3 regions of the Ottowia sp. SB7-C50 genome follow, and region 3 is predicted to be linked to each of the others. Evidence: predicted binding sites of a transcription regulator. Region 3 holds the regulator's gene; each other region holds the start of a gene.
The links. The regulator FNR, encoded in region 3, switches genes on or off when oxygen is low (the NO sensors DNR and NnrR bind a similar motif). The targets are predictions, from matches to a motif close to TTGATNNNNATCAA.

Region 1: a site for FNR is predicted at 3,452-3,465, ahead of R0D99_RS10335 (FeoA family protein). Genes of this name have one in related genera too.
Region 2: a site for FNR is predicted at 2,202-2,215, ahead of R0D99_RS15055 (OmpW/AlkL family protein). Genes of this name have one in related genera too.

The regions. Positions count from the first base shown of each region.
Region 1 is NZ_CP136995.1:2,172,088-2,179,236, reverse strand. It holds gene R0D99_RS10355 (sodium:proton antiporter) at 1-196, shown strand, start outside; gene kynA (tryptophan 2,3-dioxygenase) at 337-1,176, opposite strand; gene kynU (kynureninase) at 1,316-2,599, opposite strand; gene kynB (arylformamidase) at 2,720-3,349, opposite strand; gene R0D99_RS10335 (FeoA family protein) at 3,525-3,833, shown strand; partial or broken gene feoB (ferrous iron transporter B) at 3,830-5,780, shown strand; gene R0D99_RS10325 (hypothetical protein) at 5,780-5,968, shown strand; gene R0D99_RS10320 (YkgJ family cysteine cluster protein) at 6,117-6,434, opposite strand; gene argF (ornithine carbamoyltransferase) at 6,472-7,149, opposite strand, start outside.
Region 2 is NZ_CP136995.1:3,143,633-3,150,781, reverse strand. It holds gene ahcY (adenosylhomocysteinase) at 1-441, shown strand, start outside; gene R0D99_RS15065 (TlyA family RNA methyltransferase) at 500-1,297, shown strand; partial or broken gene metF (methylenetetrahydrofolate reductase [NAD(P)H]) at 1,294-2,137, shown strand; gene R0D99_RS15055 (OmpW/AlkL family protein) at 2,285-2,884, shown strand; gene R0D99_RS15050 (septal ring lytic transglycosylase RlpA family protein) at 3,131-3,652, shown strand; gene paaE (1,2-phenylacetyl-CoA epoxidase subunit PaaE) at 4,032-5,135, opposite strand; gene paaD (1,2-phenylacetyl-CoA epoxidase subunit PaaD) at 5,144-5,674, opposite strand; gene paaC (1,2-phenylacetyl-CoA epoxidase subunit PaaC) at 5,781-6,674, opposite strand; gene paaB (1,2-phenylacetyl-CoA epoxidase subunit PaaB) at 6,674-6,955, opposite strand; gene paaA (1,2-phenylacetyl-CoA epoxidase subunit PaaA) at 7,046-7,149, opposite strand, start outside.
Region 3 is NZ_CP136995.1:1,680,577-1,687,725, reverse strand. It holds partial or broken gene R0D99_RS08060 (sulfite exporter TauE/SafE family protein) at 374-1,199, shown strand; gene R0D99_RS08055 (sulfite exporter TauE/SafE family protein) at 1,240-1,920, opposite strand; gene hemN (oxygen-independent coproporphyrinogen III oxidase) at 2,013-3,395, opposite strand; gene fnr (fumarate/nitrate reduction transcriptional regulator Fnr) at 3,586-4,305, shown strand; gene R0D99_RS08040 (DUF1178 family protein) at 4,360-4,833, opposite strand; gene R0D99_RS08035 (NUDIX hydrolase) at 4,838-5,428, opposite strand; gene R0D99_RS08030 (DUF2818 family protein) at 5,425-5,733, opposite strand; gene nuoN (NADH-quinone oxidoreductase subunit NuoN) at 5,736-7,149, opposite strand, start outside.

The DNA of each region.
Region 1 (7,149 bases), 490 kb from region 3:
CACGCTGGCGGCCGTCAGCGCGGGGTCGGTCTTCATGGGTGCGCTGACCTACATCGGCAACGCGCCCAACCTGATGGTCAAGGCGATTGCCGAAGACCGCGGCGTGAAGATGCCCAGCTTCTTCGGCTACATGGCCTGGAGCTTCGGCATCCTGGTGCCGCTGTTCGTGATCGTTACCCTCCTGTTTTTCCGTTGACCGCCGCCTGAACAGCCGGACGCGAAGGGCGCCAAGGTTCCGCGAAGGACGCGAACGAAATCCATGAAGGTTTTCTTTGCGACCTTCGCGGGTTTTCGCGTCCTTCGCGTCCGAATGTGGCGTTCTGATCGAGCGCTGAATTACAGATCCGTTCTTAAGCGCCACAACTCGGGAAACAGCACCACGTCCAGCATCTTGCGCAGGTAGCTCACGCCGCCGGTCCCGCCCGTTCCGCGCTTGAAGCCGATGATGCGTTCCACCGTTGTGACGTGCCGAAAGCGCCAGAGGCGGAAGGCGTCTTCCAGGTCGGTGAGTTTTTCGCCCAGCTGGTACAGGTCCCAGTGCTGCTCGGGCGCGCGGTAGACCTGCAGCCACGCGGCCTCGACGGCGTCGCTTTCGGGGTAGGGCTGGGTCCAGTCGCGTTGCAGGTGGTCGGCCGGCACGGCAAGGCCGCTGCGCGCCATCAGGCGCAGCGTTTCGTCGTAGAGCGACGGCGCTTCATAGAACGACTGCACCAGCGCCAGCCGCTCGGGGTGGTGTGCATGGGGCTTCAGCATGGCGGCGTTCTTGTTGCCCAGCGCGAATTCGATGCAGCGGTACTGAAAGCTCTGGAAGCCGCTGGACGGCCCCAGGTAGGGGCGGATGGCGCTGTATTCCGGCGGCGTCATGGTGCCCAGCACGTCCCACGCGTGCACCAGCTGTTCCATCACGCGGCTGGCACGCGCCAGTTTCTTGAAGGCGGGCGGCAGCCGGTCGGCCCGCACATCGCCAATGGCAGAGCCCAGCTCGGTCAGCAGCAGCTTCATCCACAGCTCGCTGGTCTGGTGCTGGATGATGAACAGCATCTCGTCGTGCGCAGGCGACAGCGGGTGCTGCGCGCTCAGGATCTGGTCGATGTGCAGGTAGTCGCCATAGCTCATGCTGCCGCTGAAGTCGAGCTGGGCGCGTTCGGTGTGGACGATGGACTCGGGGGTGGTCATGGCGGGTGGGTTTAAAGTTTTTTTGAACGCAAAGGGCGCGAAGGTTTCGCAAAAGAACGCAAAAATCAGATATCAAAAAATGCAGCTTCTTTTGCAACTTTTGCAGCATCTCTGCGTCTTTTGCGTTCAAGGACGGGTTTCAAGTCACCGCCAGCTTGCGGTTGAACTGGGGCAGCGCGTACTCCTGGTTCAATAGCACCTCGCGCAGTGCCTGCACCGCCTGCCACACGTTTTCATGCGAAAGATAGAGCGGCGTGAAGCCAAAGCGCAGGATGTCGGGCTGCGCGGCGTCGCCCGCGCGGAAGTCGCCCACCACGCCGCGCGCAATCAGCGCCTGCACGATGGCGTAGGCGCTGCCAGCGGGCAGTTGTTCGGTCGGCGTCAGGCACACCTGCGAGCCGCGCTGGGCGTGTTCGCGCGGGGTGACCAGGGTGAAGGCGCCGGGGCACAGCTGCCCAACCCATTCGATGAACACATCCGTCAGCGCCAGCGACTTGGCGCGCAGCGCGGCCATGCCGCCGAATCGCTCGGCTTCGGCAAACACGTCCAGCGCGCAGTCCAGCGCCGACAGGCTGACGATGGGCTGCGTGCCGCACTGAAAGCGCGCGATGCCTGCCGCGGGCTGGTAGCCGGGTATGAACGCGAACGGCGCGGCGTGCCCCCACCAGCCGGCCAGCGGCTGCCAGAAGCGGTCGACGTGGCGCGGGTGCGCCCACACAAAGGCCGGCGCGCCGGGGCCGCCGTTCAAATATTTGTAGCCGCAGCCCACGGCGTAGTCGGCGTCTGCGCCCGTCAGGTCGACCGGCACCGCCCCCGCGCTGTGCGCCAGGTCCCACACCATCAGTGCGCCCGCGGCGTGCGCGGCGGCGGTGACGGCGGCCATGTCGTGCATGGCGCCGGTGCGGTAGTTGACGTGGGTGAGCATCAGCACGGCGACATCCGCGCCCAGGCTGGCTGCGATCTCGTGCGGCTCCACCAGCTTCAGCGTGCAGCCGCGCTCCTTGCACAGCGCCTCGGCGATGTACAGGTCGGTCGGGAAGTTGCTGCGTTCGCTGACGATGGTGCGGCGCCCGGGCGCGTCTTGCGCGGCCACGTGCAGCGCGGCGGACAGCACCTTGTAGAGGTTGGTCGACGTGGTGTCGGTGGCCACCACTTCGCCTGCACCCGCGCCGATCAGCGGCGCGATCTTGTCGCCCACGCGGCGCGGCAGGTCGAACCAGCCGGCGCTGTTCCAGCTCTGGATCAGGTCGCGCCCCCATTCCTCGGCCACCACCTGCGCCACGCGCGCCGGCACCGCGCGCGGCAGGGCGCCGAGCGAGTTGCCGTCGAGGTAAATCACGCCTTGGGGCAGGTCGAACAAGTCGCGCAAGGCGCGCAACGGGTCTTGTGCATCCCACTGCTGGCAATCAAGCAATGTCGTCATGTCTGCTCTCAAATAAATAGCTTTCGGCGCTTGCTGTATAAGCGCAAGCGCCCGATTTCATTCAAAAAAACCTTCTGCGGCTTTCGCGCAACCTCTGCGCCCTTTGCGTTCAAAAAACTGTCAACCCAACCCCCGCAACACCGCCCGCACCGGCGACGCGTCCGCCGTCATCAGCTTCAGGGGCAGGGCGATCAGTTCGTAGTCGCCTTCGGGCACGTCGTCGAGCACCAGGTTTTCCAGCACGCGCACGTCGCGCCGGCGAATGACCTGGTGCGCGTCCAGCGTCTTGCTGTCCGCCGGGTCGATGCTGGCGGTGTCGATGCCGATCAGGCGCACGCCGGCATCGGCCAGGCGCTCCACCGTCTCGGGCGCGAAGGCGGCCAGCCCGGCGTCCCACGCATCGACCGGCATGCGCGCGTAGGTTCTGACCAGCACACGCGGCGGCAGCCCTTGTGTGGCGTGCGCGAGGTGCTCCCAAAGAATGAGCGGCCGCACGCCGATGGCGTCGATCACGCGGCACGGCCCCAGGTAGGGCGCCAGGTCGACCGCGCCAATCGCCGCGCCGGCCGGGTCGTAGTGCAGCGGCGCGTCGGCATGCGCGCCGACGTGCGGCGACAGCGTGAGCGCGCTGACGTTGACCGGGCAGCCGGGGCCGATCTGCGCGCCCCATTGCTGGGCGTAGGGGGTGTCGCCCGGAAACACCGGCGAGCCGGCGTGCACGGGGGGTGAGATGTCCCAGAGATGGCGCATGCTGCGCACCTTAGTGCTTTGGCGGCGGCGTGGTGTCGGTTTATTCCAACTGGCGGCGGCTTTTGCGCTCCGGAATTTCCCGCGGGGCGGCGTGCACCGGCGCTGACCTGAGTCAACGTGGGGCGTCATCGGCCGGTTTTAAAATGAGAATCATTGTCATTCAATAGGTTTGTGGATGGAAAGCGCGCGATCTGCCGTCGCTGACGACGCGGCGACCCTGCCGGTGTCGCTGCTGGCGCTGCCCGTGGGCGCGCGCGCCGTGATCGAACGCCTGCAGCGACCTGCCGACGCGGACGACCGCGAAGTGCTGCTGCGCCTGATCGAGCTGGGCTTTCTGCCCGGCGAAACGGTGCGCATCGTGGCCAAGGCGCATGGCGGGCAGGGGCCGGTGGCGCTGCGGCTGGGCGGTCAGTCGACCTTTGCGCTGCGCGCGCGCGAAGCCGCGCTGATCGGCGTGCGGCACGTCGAGGGGCCGGGCGCATGAACCGTCCGCAGGACGCGGCCGCCCCGGCCTTGAGCGCCGGGCACGTTGCCGAACCGCGCGTGCTGGCCAGCAGCGCGCGCCCCTTGCGCGTGGCGCTGCTGGGCAACCCCAACTGCGGCAAGACGGCGCTGTTCAACCTGCTGACGGGCAGCCGCCAGAAGGTGGCCAACTACGCCGGCGTGACGGTCGAGCGCAAGGAAGGCCGCCTGCTGTCACCCACCGGGCGCGAGGTGCGGGTGCTGGACCTGCCCGGCGCGTACAGCCTGAACGCGCTGAGCCTGGACGAGGAGATCACACGCGACATCGTCACCGGCCGCCGCGCGGGCGAGCCGCTGCCCGACCTGCTGGTGTGCGTGGTCGACGCCACCAAGCTGCGGCTGAACCTGCGCCTGGTGCTGGAGGCGCAGCGCCTGGGCCTGCCGCTGCTGGTGGCGCTGAACATGACCGACATGGCCGAGCGCCTGGGCATCCAGGTCGATGCCGAGCGACTGTCAAAGGAACTGGGCGTGCCGGTGCTGCCCACGGTGGGCGTGCGCGGCGGCGGGGCCGATGCGCTGGTGGCGGCGCTGGACGCCTACCGGCCGCCGCTGATCGGCCGCGCACCGCGGGTGGCGGCAGACCCCCCCCGGCATCGAAGACGTGATGCTGACGCAGCGCGCCGTGCAGCAACTGGTGGCGGATTGCGTGCGCTCGCCAGCCCGGCCGCTGGCGCGCGACGACGCCGTCGACCGCGTGCTGCTGCACCCGGTGTGGGGCATGCTGATCCTGGGCGCGGTGCTGCTGCTGATGTTTCAGGCCGTGTTCAGCTGGGCGCAATGGCCCATGGAGGGCATCAAGTCCGGCATGGACGCCGCAGCGTCCTGGGTGCGCGCCCACATGGCCGACGGGCCGCTGCGCAGCCTGTTGGCCGATGGCGTGATCGCCGGCGTGGGCAGCGTGCTGGTGTTCCTGCCGCAGATCCTGATCCTGTTCGCCTTCATCCTGGCGCTGGAGGATTCGGGCTACCTGCCGCGCGCGGCTTTTTTGCTGGACCGCGTCATGGGGCGCGTGGGGCTGTCGGGGCGCTCGTTCATTCCGCTGCTGTCCAGCTTTGCCTGCGCCGTGCCCGGCATCATGGCCACGCGCACCATCACGCACTGGCGCGACCGGGTGGTCACCATCCTCATCGCGCCGCTGATGACCTGCTCGGCGCGGCTGCCGGTGTATGCGCTGCTGATCGCCGCGTTCATTCCGCAACGCCGGGTGGCGGGGCTGTTCAACCTGCAGGGGCTGGTGCTGTTTGCGCTGTACGTGGCGGGCATCGTCAGCGCGCTGTGCATCGCCTGGGTGTACCGCCTGTCGGCGCGCGGTGGCAACGCCCGGCCCACGCCGCTGATCATGGAACTGCCCGCCTACCGCTGGCCCAGCCCGCGCCAGCTGGCCTTCGGGCTGTGGGACCGGGCACGCATCTTCCTGCAGCGCGTGGGCGGCATCATCCTGGCGGTGATGGTGCTGCTGTGGTTTTTGTCCAGCTATCCGGCCGCACCTGCAGGCGCCGAAGGGCCGGCGATTCTGCACAGCTACGCCGGCCGCATCGGCCTGCAGCTGCAGAAGCTGCTGGCGCCGGTCGGCTTCAACTGGCAGATTGCCATTGCGCTGGTGCCCGGCATGGCGGCGCGCGAAGTGGCGGTGGGCGCGCTGGGCACGGTGTATGCGCTGTCGGCCAGCGGTGACGACGTGGCGGCCCAATTGCAGGGCCTGCTGGCGCACGGCTGGAGCCTGGCTACCGCGCTGGCGTTGCTGGCGTGGTACGTGTATGCACCGCAGTGCGTGTCGACGCTGGTGGCGGTGCGGCGCGAAACCAATGGCTGGCGCTGGCCGCTGATCATGCTGGTGCAGCTGTTCGGGCTGGCCTATGTGGCGGCGTTCGTCACCTACCGCGTGGCGCTGGCCTGGGGAGCCGGGTGATGCAGCAGGTGGTGGTGGCGCTGATCGTGGCGGTGGCGGCGCTGTATGCGCTGTGGCACTTCATGCCCGCGCGCTGGCGCAAGTCGGTGGCGGCGCGCCTGGGGCTGGGCGCGGGCGCGGGGCAAGGGGGGTGTCACGATTGTGGCGACTGCACTGCCTGCCCGCCGCCTGGCGTCAAGAAAAAATAGGCGCCAGCGCTTGTCAGTCAAGCGCTGGTAGCTAGTTTATTGATAGTGACCTGGGCATGGTAATCAGCGGTTTCTGGCTCCCTTCCCCCAGCGGGGGAAGGAGCCAACAGCCGCACATGGGTCAGCTCCAGAGAGTCCTGACCACGCCTCAAGCGGCGTGCTCCATGCCATGCTGGCGGCGCGCATGCAGGCAGGCGTCCGAGCCGGCATCGAACTCGCGGCAGGGCGAGGGGCGCCATTCATAGATGCCGCAGCGCACGCGCTGGCCCACCTGCCCGCCCAGCGCCGCGCAGCGCGGCCGCAGGTGGTCGGTACCGCGCAGGCGGCACAGGCTGGTCGTCAGGCGTGCGGCCAGGCCGTCGGGCACCGGGCCGCCTTCGGACTGCAATTCAATGGCAGCAAAATCGACTCGAAAGCTGGCACAGCACGCCCCGCAGGACAGGCAGTCTTCTTGGCGCGGGCGCATGGCGCGGAGACGTTGTGGGACGTGCGTGCAGCGGCGCTCAGTCCAGCCGGCCCAGCAGCAGGTATTCCATCAGCGCCTTCTGCACGTGCATGCGGTTCTCGGCCTCGTCCCACACCACCGACTGCGGGCCGTCGATGACGTCGGCGGTGACTTCCTCGCCGCGGTGCGCGGGCAGGCAGTGCATGAACAGGGCGTCAGGCCGCGCGGCGCGCATCATGTCGGCGTCGACGCACCAGTCGGCAAAGGCCTTGCGGCGGGCGTCGTTCTCGGCCTCGTAGCCCATCGACGTCCAGACGTCGGTGGTCACCAGATCGGCGCCTTCGCAGGCCTTGCGCGGGTCGGCAAAGTTCTGCCAGCCCTTGCCGCTGCCGTTGCCGTCCAGCGCGGCCAGTTGCGTGTCGACCTCGTAGCCGCGCGGCGTGGACACGCGCAGCGTGAAGCCGAGCAAGGAGGCGGCCTGCGCCCAGGTGTTGGCCATGTTGTTGCCGTCGCCGATCCAGGCCACGGTCTTGCCCTGGATCGGGCCGCGGTGCTCGATGAAGGTGAAGATGTCGGCCAGGATCTGGCAGGGGTGGTATTCGTTCGTCAGCCCGTTGATGACCGGCACGCGCGAATGGGCGGCGAACTGGTCGATGCGGCCCTGCTCGAAGGTGCGGATCATCACGATGTCGACCATGCGGCTGATGACGCGCGCCGTGTCCTCGATCGGCTCGCT
Region 2 (7,149 bases), 1.5 Mb from region 3:
ATGAAGGCCATGAAGGACCAGGCCATCGTGTGCAACATCGGCCACTTCGACAACGAGATCCAGGTCGCCGAGCTGGAGAAAAACTGCAAGTGGGAAGAAATCAAGCCGCAGGTCGACCACGTGATCTTCAAGGACGGCAAGCGCATCATCCTGCTGGCCAAGGGGCGCCTGGTGAACCTGGGCTGCGCCACCGGCCACCCCAGCTACGTGATGAGCAGCAGCTTCGCCAACCAGACCATCGCGCAGATCGAGCTGTTCACCCACCCCGATGCGTACGACGTCGGCAAGGTCTACGTGCTGCCCAAGCACCTGGATGAAAAGGTGGCCCGCCTGCAACTGGCCAAGCTCAACGCCAAGCTGACCGAGCTGACGCCCGAGCAGGCCAAGTACATCGGCGTGCCCAAGCAGGGGCCGTACAAGCCGGACACGTACCGCTATTGATTAAATAGCTGTTCGCGCTTGACTGGCAAGCGCTGGCGGCCTGTTTGATGCCTATTCCGTGCGTGCCGACCAGTTCCTCGTCGATCGCGGCCTGGCCGCCAGCCGCAGCCAGGCGCAGCGCCTGATTGCGGCCGGTGCGCGCTGGCTGTCGCCCAGCGGCTGGAAGGCGCTCAGCAAGAGCGACGAGCTGCCGCCGCACGCCGAAGTCGAATTGCTCGACGCGGCCGAGGCGCGCTATGTCTCGCGCGGCGGGCTCAAGCTGGAAGGTGCGCTGCGCGAAACGGGGCTCGACGTCGCCGGGCGGCATTGCCTCGACGTCGGCCAGTCCACCGGCGGCTTCACCGACTGCCTGTTGCAGCACGGCGCGGCCAGCGTGACCGGCGTGGACGTGGGCCACGGGCAGCTGCACCCCAGGCTGACGGCCGACGCGCGCGTGCGGGCGCTGCAGGGCGTCAATGCGCGCACGCTGGATGCTTCAAAATTAATAGCTGAGGGCGCTGATTCATCCAGCGCTGCAGGCCTTTTTTGTTCTGAATTCGACATCGCGGTGGCCGATCTGTCCTTCATTTCGCTCACGCTGGTGCTGCCGGCGCTGGCGTCGCTGCTCAAGCCCGGCGGCCACGCGCTGCTGCTGGTCAAGCCGCAGTTCGAGCTGCAAGCGGCCGACATCGGCAAGGGAGGCATCGTGCGCGATGCGGGCCTGTACGCGCAGGTCGAGCAACGCCTGCGCGCCGCCTGCGCCGATGCGGGCCTGGACGTGCGGCAATGGCTGCCCAGTCCTATCGCCGGTGGCGACGGCAACCGCGAATTCTTTTTGTACGCCGTGCGAACGGCGCTTAGCAAATCCTCATCATGAGCGTCAATCTCAGCCTTGAATTCTTCCCCCCCCAAGACGCCCGAAGGCGGCCTGAAGCTGCGCGACGTGCGCGCCAGGCTGTACGCGCTGAAGCCCGAGTTCTGCTCGGTCACCTTCGGCGCTGGCGGCTCCACGCAGGACGGCACGCTGGACACCGTGCGCGAGATCGTCGGCGAAGGCATGCATGGCGTGCCGCACCTGTCGTGCATCGGGCAGACGGCCGAATCGATCCGCGAGCGCCTGGCCACCTACCGCGCGGCGGGCGTGCGCCGCATCGTCGCACTGCGTGGCGACCTGCCCAGCGGCTACGGGCTGGGCGGCAATTTCCGCTACGCGAGCGACCTGGTCGCCTTCATCCGCAGCGAAACGGGCGACCATTTCAAGGTGGCCGTCGCCGCCTACCCCGAGATTCACCCCCAGGCCAAATCGCCCGATGCCGACCTGGACGCCTTTGCCACCAAGGTGCGCGCGGGCGCCAACGTCGGCATCACGCAGTATTTCTTCAACCCGGACGCGTACTTCCGCTACCGCGACGAACTGAAGGCGCGCGGCGTCGACGTGCCGGTGCTGCCCGGCATCATGCCCATCACCAATTCGACGCAGCTGCTGCGCTTTTCGGACAGCTGCGGCGCCGAGGTGCCGCGCTGGATCCGCACGCGACTGCAGGCCTTCGGCGACGACGCGGCGTCGATCCGCGACTTTGGCGCCGACGTGGTGGCCGCGTTGTGCGAACGCCTGCACGCGGGTGGCGCGCCGGGCTTTCATTTCTACACGCTGAACCAGGCCAACGGCACGCTCGAAGTGTGCCGCCGCCTGGGCTGGGCCGCCGCCGCGGCCTGATCCGCGCGGGCTGATGCCCGGGCGCCACAGCGGCGGCGCGCCGTCGCGCGTGCGCCGCGGGCCTTTGATGTGGCGCAACGTCGGCTGGCCGGCGCAGCGGTCAAATCCCTTCCGACCAATGTGGTTATTAGCTGGAAGGGAAACACCATGTTCAAGAAAAGTATGTTGCTGGCGGCCGTGCTTGCCGGCTTGGCCGCGCCCGCCTGGGCCCAGACCTCGGGCGACAGCCCGTGGCTGGTGCGCCTGCGCGCCGTGCACCTCAACAGCGCCAACGGCGATTCGACCGGCCTGGGCCTGACGATCAACAACAAGTGGCTGCCCGAAGCGGACGTGTCGTATTTCTTCACGCCCAACATCGCCGCGGAGCTGATCCTGACCTATCCGCAGCGCCAGTCGGTCTATGCCGGCGGCGCCTACATCGGCTCGCTGCGCCACCTGCCGCCCACGCTGACGCTGCAGTACCACTTCACCAATTCGTCGCCGGTCACGCCCTATGTGGGCGCGGGCCTGAACTACACGCGCTTCAGCTCGGTCGACGTGCTGGGCGGCGCCGCCGACGTCAAGCGCAATTCGTTCGGCCCCGCGCTGCAGGTGGGCGCCAGCTACGCACTGACCAAGAACCTGTCGTTGAACCTGGACGTCAAGAAGGTCTGGATCAAGACCGACGTCTACGCCGGCGGCAACAAGGCTGGCACCTTCAAGGTCGACCCCGTGCTGGTGGGCGTCGGCCTGGGCTACCGGTTCTGATCGATTCGTCTTCGCTCGCTCGACGGGAAAGGGGCTTCGGCCCCTTTCTTCATGGGGACGGGCAAATCGGGCCGGGATGACGACCTTGGTCCGAACCGTTAGAATGCGCTCATGTTACGGCACACCTCTGCCGGCGTCCGCTTGCGCGGCGCGCCGGAATCGGGAAGTGCACACCGTCAGCCAGTCCGCCGAATGTTGTGGGTCGGCGCCCTGTGTCTGGCAGCGGGCCCGCTGGCGGCCCAGACGGTGAGCCTCGATGCTTCCACTCCTTCATCCCTGCTGGCTGAGCCCTGCTCGTCCGCCAAGGCGGTGCACGACATGCGCTGCCCCAACTATTCGGGCTTCCGCGCCCGCGTGGGCGGCGGCGTAGACAGCAGCGCGTCGGCCAGCGACGACGCTGGCGCACCCGGCCTGACGGCGCCTTCGCGCGCCTCGCTGGGGCTGCGCGGCGGCCGCGACCTTCAGCGCGGCGTGGCGTCGTGGTACGGCCCCGGCTTTCACGGACGGCTGACGGCCAACGGCGAGAAGTTCGACATGCACGAACTCACCGCCGCGCACAAGACGCTGCCCTTCGGCACGCGCGTGCTGGTACACAACCCGCGCACTGGCAAGGAAGTGGTGGTGCGCATCAATGACCGCGGGCCGTTCATCAAGGGCCGCGTCATTGACCTGAGCAAGGCGGCCGCCAAGGCGCTGGGCTTCAATGCGCGCGGCCACGACGCCGTGGTGCTGCGCGAAGTGGCGCCAGCCAGTGATCGCGACAGCTGAGTTTTAAGTCGAAACGGCCGCCAGCGCTTGTCACTAGAGCGCGGATAGCTACCATTTAGATAGCAAAAGGCACTCCCGGCGCCTTTTGCATTTCGTGGTTCAGGAGGCCGCGGAGCAGGACAGGCGAGGCACCCGCACAAGGGCTTTGCCTGTGCGCTGGGTGCGTCCCCCTTCCCGCGCACAGCGCTGTAAAGAAGGGGGAAGCGGCCCCAGCCGCTCAGGGCGATGTCGCCATTTCTCTCCGGCGGCCGCGAAGCAGGCCATGCCAGCGAACGCCGCGGAAGGGCTTGGCCCGCCCGCTGGCGTTGTCCCCCTTCCCGCGAAGCGCAGCGTAGCGAGAGAAGGGGGAAGTGCCGTCAGGCGCTCAGGGGGATGCCCTCTATCTCTCGTCGTAGCTCACCGTGAGCTTGTCGGTCGTCGGCCGCGCCTGGCAACTCAGCACGAAGCCCTGCGCCATTTCCTCGGCTTCGAGCGTGAAGTTCTTGTCCATGGTCACCGCGCCGTCCATCACCTTGGCGCGGCAGGTGCAGCACACGCCGGCCTTGCAGGAATAGGGCAGATCGAGTCCGGCGTTCAGCGCCACGTCCAGCACGTGCTGGTCGCTGCGCATGGCCAGTTCGTGCGCTTTGCCGTCGATCACCACCGTGAGCGCCACCTGGCCCACCGGTGCTTCGGGGTCGGGTTGCACGATGGCGGCGCGGCGTGCCTCGGGGCTCATTTCTTCCAGGCGCGGCGAGGTGAAGCGCTCGCTGTAGATGCGGTCGGCCGGCACGCCGGCGGCTTGCAGTGCGGCTTCGACCGATTCGATCATGGCTTCGGGGCCGCACACGAACACTTCGTCCATGCTCTTGGCAGGCAGCAGGGTGTCGATGAGCTGCTGCACCTTGGCGCCGTCGATGCGGCCTTCCAGCATGGGCACTTCCTGCGCCTGGCGCGACAGGATGTGGATCAGCGTCAGGCGGTTCTTGTACTTGTCCTTCAGGTCTTGCAGCGCCTCGTTGAACATCACGCTGTTCATGCGGCGGTTGCCGTACACCAGCGTGAACTTGGCCGTGTCCGACTCTTCCATCGTGCTGGCGATGATGCTGAGGATGGGCGTGATGCCCGAGCCCGCCGCAAAGCCCACGCGGTGCAGCGCGCGCGGCTTCTTGATGACGAAGCGGCCATCGGGCGGCATCACGGCCAGCGTGTCGCCCACCTTGAGTTGCGTGGCCGCCCAGTTGGAGAACATGCCGCCTTCCATCGGGCGGATGCCGACTTCCAGCTGCTTGTCCTTGCTGTACCTGCTCTTGGTGCTACAGATCGAGTAGTTGCGGCGCACGTCCTGGCCGTCGATGGTGGTGCGCAGCGTCAGGAACTGGCCGGGCTGGAAGTTGAACGAGTCGTGCAACTCGTCGGGCACGGCAAAGGTGATGGCGACGGCGCCGGCGGCTTCGGGGTGGACGCGGGCGACGGTGAGATCGTGAAAGCGCGGGGCGGACATGGTCGTCTCTAGATATTTTTGAAATGGTCGAAAGGTTCCAGGCAGTCCAGGCAGCGGTACAGCGCCTTGCAGGCCGTGGAGCCGAAATGCGAGGTTTCGGTGGTGTTGGCCGAGCCGCACTGGGGACAGTGCACGGCGGGGCGGTCCTTGGCAGCCGAGGTGGACGCAAACTGAATCACCGCCGCGCCAGCTGCGCCGCCGCCGTGGGGCGGCGCGATGCCATACGCGCGCAGCTTCTCGCGCGACTCGGGCGTCATCCAGTCGGTCGTCCAGGCGGGCGCCAGCTGGGTAACGACGTGGCCGTCAACGCCGTGGTCTCGCAGCGTGGCGGCGACGTCGCCCGCGATCTGGTCCATCGCCGGGCAGCCGCTGTAGGTGGGGGTGATGACGACTTCCACCCGGCCATCGGCGCCGCGCCGCACGTCGCGCAGGATGCCCATCTCTTGCAGCGTGACGACGGGGATTTCGGGGTCGGTGAGCTGGTCGAGCGCCTGCCACAGGGCGGCGAATTCTTCGGCCCTCTCCCGCTCGCGGGGGATGGCAGGGGAGAGGGCGGCGGCGTTGGCGTCGGACACGGCGTGGCCCCTCACCCCAACCCTCTCCGCAGAGGGGCGAGGGCGTCGCAGCCAGCCTGTCGGCAAGCTGTCACCACACCGCCCCCGGGTGCTGCCGCGCCAGGCTTTGCATCTCGCCCAGCAGGTAGCTCAGGTATTCGGAATGCACGCCGCGCTTGCCTTCGGGCACGTAGCGCTTGACGGCGGCCGGGCGCTGGAGCGTGGCCTCGGCGATCGCTTCATCGACGATCTGGTCCCACGCGGCGCGAAGTGCCGGCACGTCCACGCCGGCGCCCTGGTCGACGGCTTCGGTTTCCAGCGCGCTGGCGGTCCAGAACTCGTCGGTGAAGGGCAGCAGGTAATCGAGTGCGGCCTGCGCGCGGCGGTGCGATTCATCGGTGCCGTCGCCCAGGCGCACCAGCCAGTCGCGCGAATGGCGCAGGTGGTAGCGCACTTCTTTCAGGCTCTTGGCGGCAATGGCAGCCAGCTGCGCGTCGCTGGATTGCTGCAGGCCCTCCCACACCAGCACCATCAATGCGCTGTAGAGAAAGTTGCGCACGATGGTGATGGACCAGTCGCGCGTGCCGCCGGCCGAGGGCACCAGGCCGGTGTGGTGCGGCAACTCCAGCAGCACGTAGTTGCGGAAGTCGGTGTCGCCGCGGAAATAGGCCAGCGTGTCTTCGGTCACGGGGCCGGCGGGCCACACGGTGCTGCGCGGCGAGCGCACGTCGTTGTTCAGGCGCTCAGCGGCGTGCTGGTAGAGCAGGCGCGCCTGGCCGATCAGGTCCAGGCTATTGTTGGCCATGGCCATGTCTTCTTCCAGCACCGGCGCGTGACCGCACCATTCGGCGTTGCGCTGGCCCAGCACCACGGCGTTGTCGGCCAGGTGCAAGACGTATTGCAGCGGCGCGTGGTTTGCTATTGAAATGGTAGCTGCTTGCGCTTGATGGATGGGCGCTGCGGCCTGTTCTGCCACTGAACTCATCACATGTGCCCCACTTCTTCAGGAATCTCGTAGAACGTGGGGTGGCGGTAGATCTTGTCGCTGGCGGGCTCGAACAGTTCGTCCTTCTCGCTCGGGTCGCTGGCGGCGATCAGGTGCGACGGAATGACCCAGATGCTCACGCCTTCCTGCCGGCGCGTGTAGACGTCGCGCGCCATTTGCAGCGCGTGCTGCGCGTCACTGGCGTGCAGGCTGCCGCAGTGCTTGTGTTCCAGGCCTTGCTTGCTGCGGACGAAAACTTCCCACAGCGGCCAGTCTTTCATTGCGAGGGGGGGTGGACATGGTGGTCTCTCTCCAAAGGAAATTGTTTTTGTGGGCTGGCTCGCTGCGCTTTCGCCAGCCTGCGGCTCAGGTCAGGCGGCGGCCTTCATGGCGCGCTGCCGCTGCTTTTCGGCATGCGCCAGCGCGGCTTCGCGCACCCAGGCGCCGTCGTTGTGCGCCTTCACGCGCGTGGCCA
Region 3 (7,149 bases):
GAAGCCGCGTCAGCGGCTCAGGGGGGTAAAATCCACCCGTCTGCGATGCATGCCGGGCTTTATATTTCCTTGAACCAATGCTCGTATGAGCAAGGGCTTGGAACATTGTCTGGTCGGCGTGAACGTCTCGCGTCAGATGATCCCAAGACCAGTCTGACCTCGCCCACCTGAACCCCTGCGTTCAGGATGACGGTCCGGTGGCATTCGCAGACAACTTATTCGGCGTTCCCCCCTGAGGCGCTGGCGCGCCTTCCCCCCTGTCGTACGGGGGGACGACGCCAGTGGCCGGTGCAAGCCCGGCCACGGCGCCACTTGCGTGGCCTGCTCCGCGGCCTTCTGATTCATCGACTTCCTACGCGCTGCAGTCCCGCTCATGCCCATCGAACCTGTGCTGATCATCGAACTCGCCCTGCTGGGTCTGGCCACCGGCTTTCTGGCGGGCTTGCTGGGCATTGGGGGGGGGCATGATCATGGTGCCGTTCATCTCGACCATGCTGGGTGCGCGCGGCGTGGCGCCGGGGCTGGCGGTGAAGATGGCGATTGCGACGTCGATGGCCACCATCATCTTCACGTCGATCAGCAGCGTGCGGGCCCACCACAAGAAGGGCGCGGTGCGCTGGGACATCGTCAAGAAGCTGGCGCCGGGCATCGTGCTGGGCGCGATGCTGGCCAGCGTGGGGGTGTTCGCGCTGCTCAAGGGCGCCCTGCTCTACTTCGTGTTCGGCGGCTTCGTCGCGTTTTCGGCCGTCCAGATGTACCTGGACAAGAAGCCCGCGCCCACGCGCCAACTGCCGGGCACGCCGGGGTTGCTGGGCGCGGGCGGCGTCATCGGCTTTCTTTCGGGGCTGGTGGGTGCCGGGGGTGGCTTCGTCAGCGTGCCCTTCATGACCTGGTGCAACGTCGCCATCCACAACGCGGTGGCCACCAGCGCTGCGCTGGGCTTTCCGATTGCGCTGGCCAACGTGGCGGGCTACGTCGTCGCGGGGCAAGGGCTGACCGACACGCCGCCCTATTCGTTCGGTTATCTGTGGCTGCCTGCGCTGGTGGTCATCGCGTGCTGCAGCGTGCTGATGGCGCCGGTGGGCGCCAAGGCCGCGCACACGCTGCCGGTCAAGAAGCTCAAGCGCGCCTTCGCGGTCGTGCTGGCTGTGCTGTCGGTCTACATGCTGAACAAGGGGCTGTCGGCGCTGGCGGGTTGATGGCCGCAGCCGTGGGCAGGACGTGCGCCAGCGCGCTCAGTCAGCGCGGCACGACACACCAGGGCGCCTGATCGTGCACCAGGCCCATCCACAAGCCCCAGCCGGCGGTCAGCAGCAGCGCCAGACCCGCCAGGCGCATGCCCCATGGCCTGTCTGTGCGGTTGCCCAGCTTCAGTAGCAGCCACGGACCGGCCCACAGCGATACGCCCGACCCCAGCGCGAACAGCGCCATGACGGCCGCGCCGCCGGGCACGCTGCCCGCCAGCGCCGCAACCATCACGGCCGAATACAGCAGCCCGCACGGCAACAAGGCCCAAGCCACGCCCAGGCCAAGCGGCGCCACCAGGCCCATGGACTGCGTTGCCGAGCGCACCCTGGCCCACACGCGGCGCGCGCCGGTTTCCAGCCACGCGGGCTGACGCGCCTGGATCAGCAGCAACAAGCCGAGCATGATGGCCGCGACATGGACCATGGTCCACAGCGGCCGCAGCGCGGCGGACTGCACCGTCAGCCAGCCCAGCCCCTGCATGGTGGCCGAGGCCACCGCGCCCAGCGCGGCGTAACCCGCCACGCGCCCCACCTGGAACATCCCGATGGCCTGCGTGCCGCGCGGCGCCGCCGCCTGCCCGATGCCGGCGCAGGCCGCGCCACACATGGCAATACAGTGGGGGCCGCCCGCCAGGCCCATGACAAGGGCGGTCACGGCAAGAGAAGCTTGCATGCAGTCAGTGGATACGCAAAACCAGAGGCGAGCCGACAAAGGCTCGCCGTCATTCTGTCATCGAAGCCTTGCCCCTGTGGCGCGGCGCGACATCAGATGATCTTGGAGAAGCGGGCGCGCGTGCGGTCGGCCTGCAGGTACTTGTCGAACATCATGGCCACGCCGCGCACGAAGAACCAGCCCAGGGCCGTGACCTGGATGCCGGTATCGCTCAGCTTGACCAGGCCCTGGTCCTCCATGGCGCGCAAGGCTTCCAGCTCAGCAGCGAAGTAATCGCGGAAGTCGATGAGGTGCGCCAGCTCGATCGACTCGAACAACACCTCGCCCTGGCACATCAACGCCATGATGACGGCGCGGCGAAGCAGGTCGTCGCGCGACACCGCCAAGCCACGCACCACCGGCAGATGCCCGTGGTCGAGCAGGTCCTGGTATTCCTCCAGCGACTTGGCGTTCTGGCTGTAGGTGGCCCCCACCTTGCCGATGGCGGACACGCCCAGGCCGATCAGGTCGCAATCCGGCTGCGTGCTGTAGCCCTGGAAGTTGCGGTGCAGCCGCCCCTGCCGCTTGGCGACCGCCAGCGCGTCGTTGGGCAGGGCGAAGTGGTCCATGCCGATGTAGTCGTAGCCGGCCGCTTCAAAGGCGGCCAGCGCGCGCGCCAGCATGGCGACCTTGTTGGCCGCACCCGGCAGGTCGATGGCGATGATGCGGCGCTGCGGCTTGAAGCGCTCCGGCAGGTGTGCATAGGCGTAGAGCGCGATGCGGTCCGGCCGCAGTTCGCTCACCTGCGCCAGCGTGCGCTCGAACGACTCCGGCGTCTGCTTGGGCAGCCCGTAGATCAGGTCGGCGTTGATCGATTCAAAGCCGATGCGGCGCGCCGCATCGACCAGCGCGAACACCTTGTCGGCCGGCTGGATGCGGTGCACGGCCTTCTGGACCAGCGGGTCAAAATCCTGCACACCCAGGCTAAGGCGGTTGAAACCCAGTCGCGCCAGCGTTTCAAGGCGTGCCTCGTCCACGGTGCGCGGGTCCACCTCGATGGAGTATTCACCGCCCGGCACCAGGCTGAAGTTGCGGCGCAGCATGGACATCAGCTCGCGCAGTTCATCGTCGCTGAAAAAGGTGGGCGTGCCGCCGCCCAGGTGCAACTGGCTGACGGGCAGGCCCGCACCCAGGTGTTGCACGTGCAGGTCCACCTCCTTGCTCAGATAGCGCAGATAAGGTGCGCTGCGCTCATGGTGCTTGGTGATGATCTTGTTGCACGCGCAGTAGTAGCACAGCGATTCACAAAACGGGATGTGCACGTACAGCGACAACGGCAACGCCAGCGCCGCGGGGCCGGCGCGGCGCTGGTCCAGCGCCTGCACATAGTCTGCCTCGCCAAAAGCCTCGACGAACCGGTCTGCCGTCGGATACGAGGTGTAGCGCGGGCCGGGAACGTCGAACTTGGTCAGCAGTCCGGTGGTGATGGCGGTCATCGCTTTTTTCCTTTGAACCTGACCCCGAACTTTCGCCGTGTCGAGCGGCTGGCGCCTTGACAATGATCAAGGTATCCGAGCGGATTCGTCGGGTTTTTGCGTTGAATCAAGGCTTTGGGGTGCAACGACCGCATGGCCTAAAATGGGCTTGCTTGACGATGCTCAAGATCCACCTTGCCCACGTGCCCGCATGACGCCGCAAACCATCAAAGTCGCCTGCTCCAACTGCAACCTGCGCGAGCTATGCATGCCGATGGGTCTGTCGGGCGACGACCTGGGCAAGCTGGACGACCTGGTCGCCACGCGGCGCAAGATCAAGCGGGGATCGCCGCTGTTCTCCAACGGCGATACTTTCAATGCGCTGTATGCCATTCGCACGGGCTTCTTCAAGACCTGCATCGCCACCGAGGACGGCCGCGATCAGGTGACAGGCTTCCAGATGGCCGGAGAAATCATCGGCCTCGACGGCATCGTGGGCGACCGACATACGTGCGATGCCGTGGCGCTGGAAGACGCCGAAGTCTGCGTCATGCCGTACGACCGCATCGAGGAGTTGTCGCGCCAGGTGCCGGCCCTGCAGACGCATGTACACAAGATCATGAGCCGCGAGATCGTGCGTGAGCACGGGGTGATGCTGCTGCTGGGCAGCATGCGCGCCGAAGAGCGCCTGGCCGCCTTCCTGCTGAACCTGGTTCAGCGGCTGCATGCGCGCGGGTTTTCCCAGAGCGAACTGGTGCTGCGGATGACCCGCGAAGAAATCGGCAGCTACCTGGGGCTGAAGCTCGAAACCGTGAGCCGCACGTTCTCGAAGTTTGCCGAGGAAGGCATCGTCGAAGTGAAGCAGCGCCACGTGCGCATTGTGGATACGGAAGCGCTGCGCGCCATCGTCAACGCGCCGGCGTGCGCCTGAGCGACTGCCATCACACCGCCCCTGCCGTCCTCGCAGGGCGACCAAGACCAAGAGTTACTGAAGCGTGTCCTTGAAGCCGGGCGGCAAAGGCAGCGGCAGCACGACAATGCCTTCGTCCAGCAATTCTTCCGTCTGCTCGATGGAGGCCTGGCCCCGAATCCCCCGCTCCGCCGCTTCGCCGTAGTGCATGCGGCGCGCCTCTTCGGCAAAGCGTTCGCCCACGTCCTCGGTAGACGCCACCACGCGACGCACCATTTGCAGCCAGGCGGCCTGCATCGCCGCAGCTGGCATGACCGCTGCCGTGGAACGTTCGGTCGGTACTGCGGACGGGGGAGCCGACGGTGTGGCCGGCGCGGTCGTCGAGCCCAGGTTAAGCCGGGGCGCGCTGGGCAGCTTCACGACCTGGCTGTCGCCGCACATCGGGCACGCCAGCAACTGCCGCGTGAGCTGGTCCTGAAAGTCGTCCTCGGACGAAAACCAGCCCTCGAAAGCATGGCCGTGCGTGCATTGAAGGTCGAGCACTTTCATGGCGTCAGTCGGGCACCGCTGCCTGCCAATCCAGCTTCCAGGCGCCGCTTTGCACGTTCTGCAGCCAGAGCGCCCCAATAAGCGTCTTGGCGTCGGTGACCTGGCCATCGCGACACCAGGCAATCAATTCGTGGACGGGCAAGGTGAACACATCGAGAAACTCGCCCTCGTCCAGACGGCGTTCGCCCGCTTGCAAGTCGCGGGCAAACCAGATCTCGATGAATTCGGTCGAGTAGGACACTACGGGATGCAGCACGCCGGCACGCGCCCATTCACGGGCGGTGTACCCGGTTTCTTCACGCAGCTCGCGCTGGGCGCAGCGGAGCGTGGTTTCGCCGGCATCGAGCTTGCCGGCGGGAAACTCCACCATCACCTGCTGCACAGGGTAGCGATACTGCCGCTCCAGCACCAATTCGGTCGAACCCGTGGCCGTCTGCAGCAACGGCACGATCATCACCGCGCCGGGGTGAACAACGTATTCGCGCTGTGCCGTTGTGCCATCGGGCAGTCTGACTTGATCGCAGAAGGCGTGGAGAAAGTGCCCTTTGAGGACTTCGCGCCCGTCGACGCGAACCTCGGCCAGATGGTCGCTCATCGGCCGCCCCGGCGCACCAGATAGCGATAGACGAAGCCCGGAAACGCCAGCGTCAGGAACATGGCGCCGGTGACGGCGTAGAACTCCCAGCCTTGCGACTGGTTCTGCCCCACCGCGCGCTCCATCGCCATGCCGATACCGATGACGACCGCATACCAGAACAGCAATTCAGCGAGCCGCCAGGCCAGGTTCTTGACCGGTGCCTTGAGCGGCACCACGGTCAACAGGCGTTGGTTGACGAACGGCAGGTTGGCGGCAACGAATGCCAGCAGAATGAGCAGCCAGATCGAAACCGATTGACTCATTCTCAGGTGGCCAGCATCTGCACGATGGCCTTGGCGCACAGCGCCATCAATCCGCCAGGCAGGATGCCCAGAATCAGCAGCAACGCGCCGTTGGCCGTGAGCACGGCACGCATGTCCATCGGCGCATCGAGGGCGGCGTCGGACACCGGATCGTCAAAGTACATGACCTTGATGACGCGCAGGTAGTAGAACGCGCCGATCAAGGACATCATGACGGCGAACACGGCCAGCCCGATGTAGGCGCCCTGCCCCGTGCTGACCAGTGCCTGCAGCACCGACAGCTTGGCCTGGAAACCCACCAAGGGCGGCAGCCCTGCCATCGAGAACAGGCAAATCGCCATGATGCCGGCGTACAGCGGGCTGCGGCTGTTGAGTCCGGCGAAGTCAGCGATCTCCTCGCTCTCATGCCCCTCGCGCGACAGCAGCAGGATGACGCCGAAACCCGCCAGCGTGGTCAGTACGTAGGTCACGACGTAGAACATGGCCGAGCTGTACGCATTGGCCGCAGCCAGCGCGTTGCCATTGACCACACCCGCCATCAGACCCAGCAGCACGAAGCCCATGTGGGAGATTGTCGAATACGCCAGCATGCGCTTGATGTTGGTTTGCGCAATGGCCGCCAGGTTACCGATGAGCAGCGACGCGATGGCCAGCAGGCCCAGCATCTGCTGCCAGTCGAAGGCGAGCGGCAACAGGCCTTCGACCAGCAGGCGGATCGCCATGGCAAACGCCGCCAGTTTGGGCGCCGCGCCGATCATCAGCGTGACCGCCGTGGGTGCGCCTTGATACACGTCGGGAATCCACATGTGGAAAGGCACGGCACCGAACTTGAACGCCACGCCAGCTACGACGAACACCAGTCCGAACACCAGCACGGTGTGCCGGATCTGCCCGGAAGATACGGCCTTGAACAGTCCGCCAATGTCCAGCGTGCCGGTGGCGCCGTAGAGCATGGACAGGCCGTACAGCAGGAAGCCCGACGCCATGGCTCCCAGCACGAAGTACTTCATGGCGGCCTCGACCGACACGGCATGGTCACGGCGCAGTGCGACCATCGCGTAGCTGGCCAGCGTCAGGCATTCGAGGCCGAGATACAGCAGGAGCAGGTTGTTGGCCGCGATCATCACGAACGCGCCCAGCAAGGACAGCAGGCCCAGCACATACCATTCGCCGCCGCGCAGCATGCCGCGCTCGGTCACATATCTACGTCCATAGATGAACGTGACCAGCATCGCCAAGGCCGAGAAGCATTTAAGCCAGTTGGCCATGGGGTCGCTCACCACCAGGCCGTCGAACCCGTAGATGGTCTGCCCACCCGCCGCATACATGCCCGTCAGGCCGGCCACGCCCAGCAGCGTGAGAAGCGCCAGCACATAGGCCGAGGTGCGCCTCGGACTGTGGTCAAGGAGGTCAATG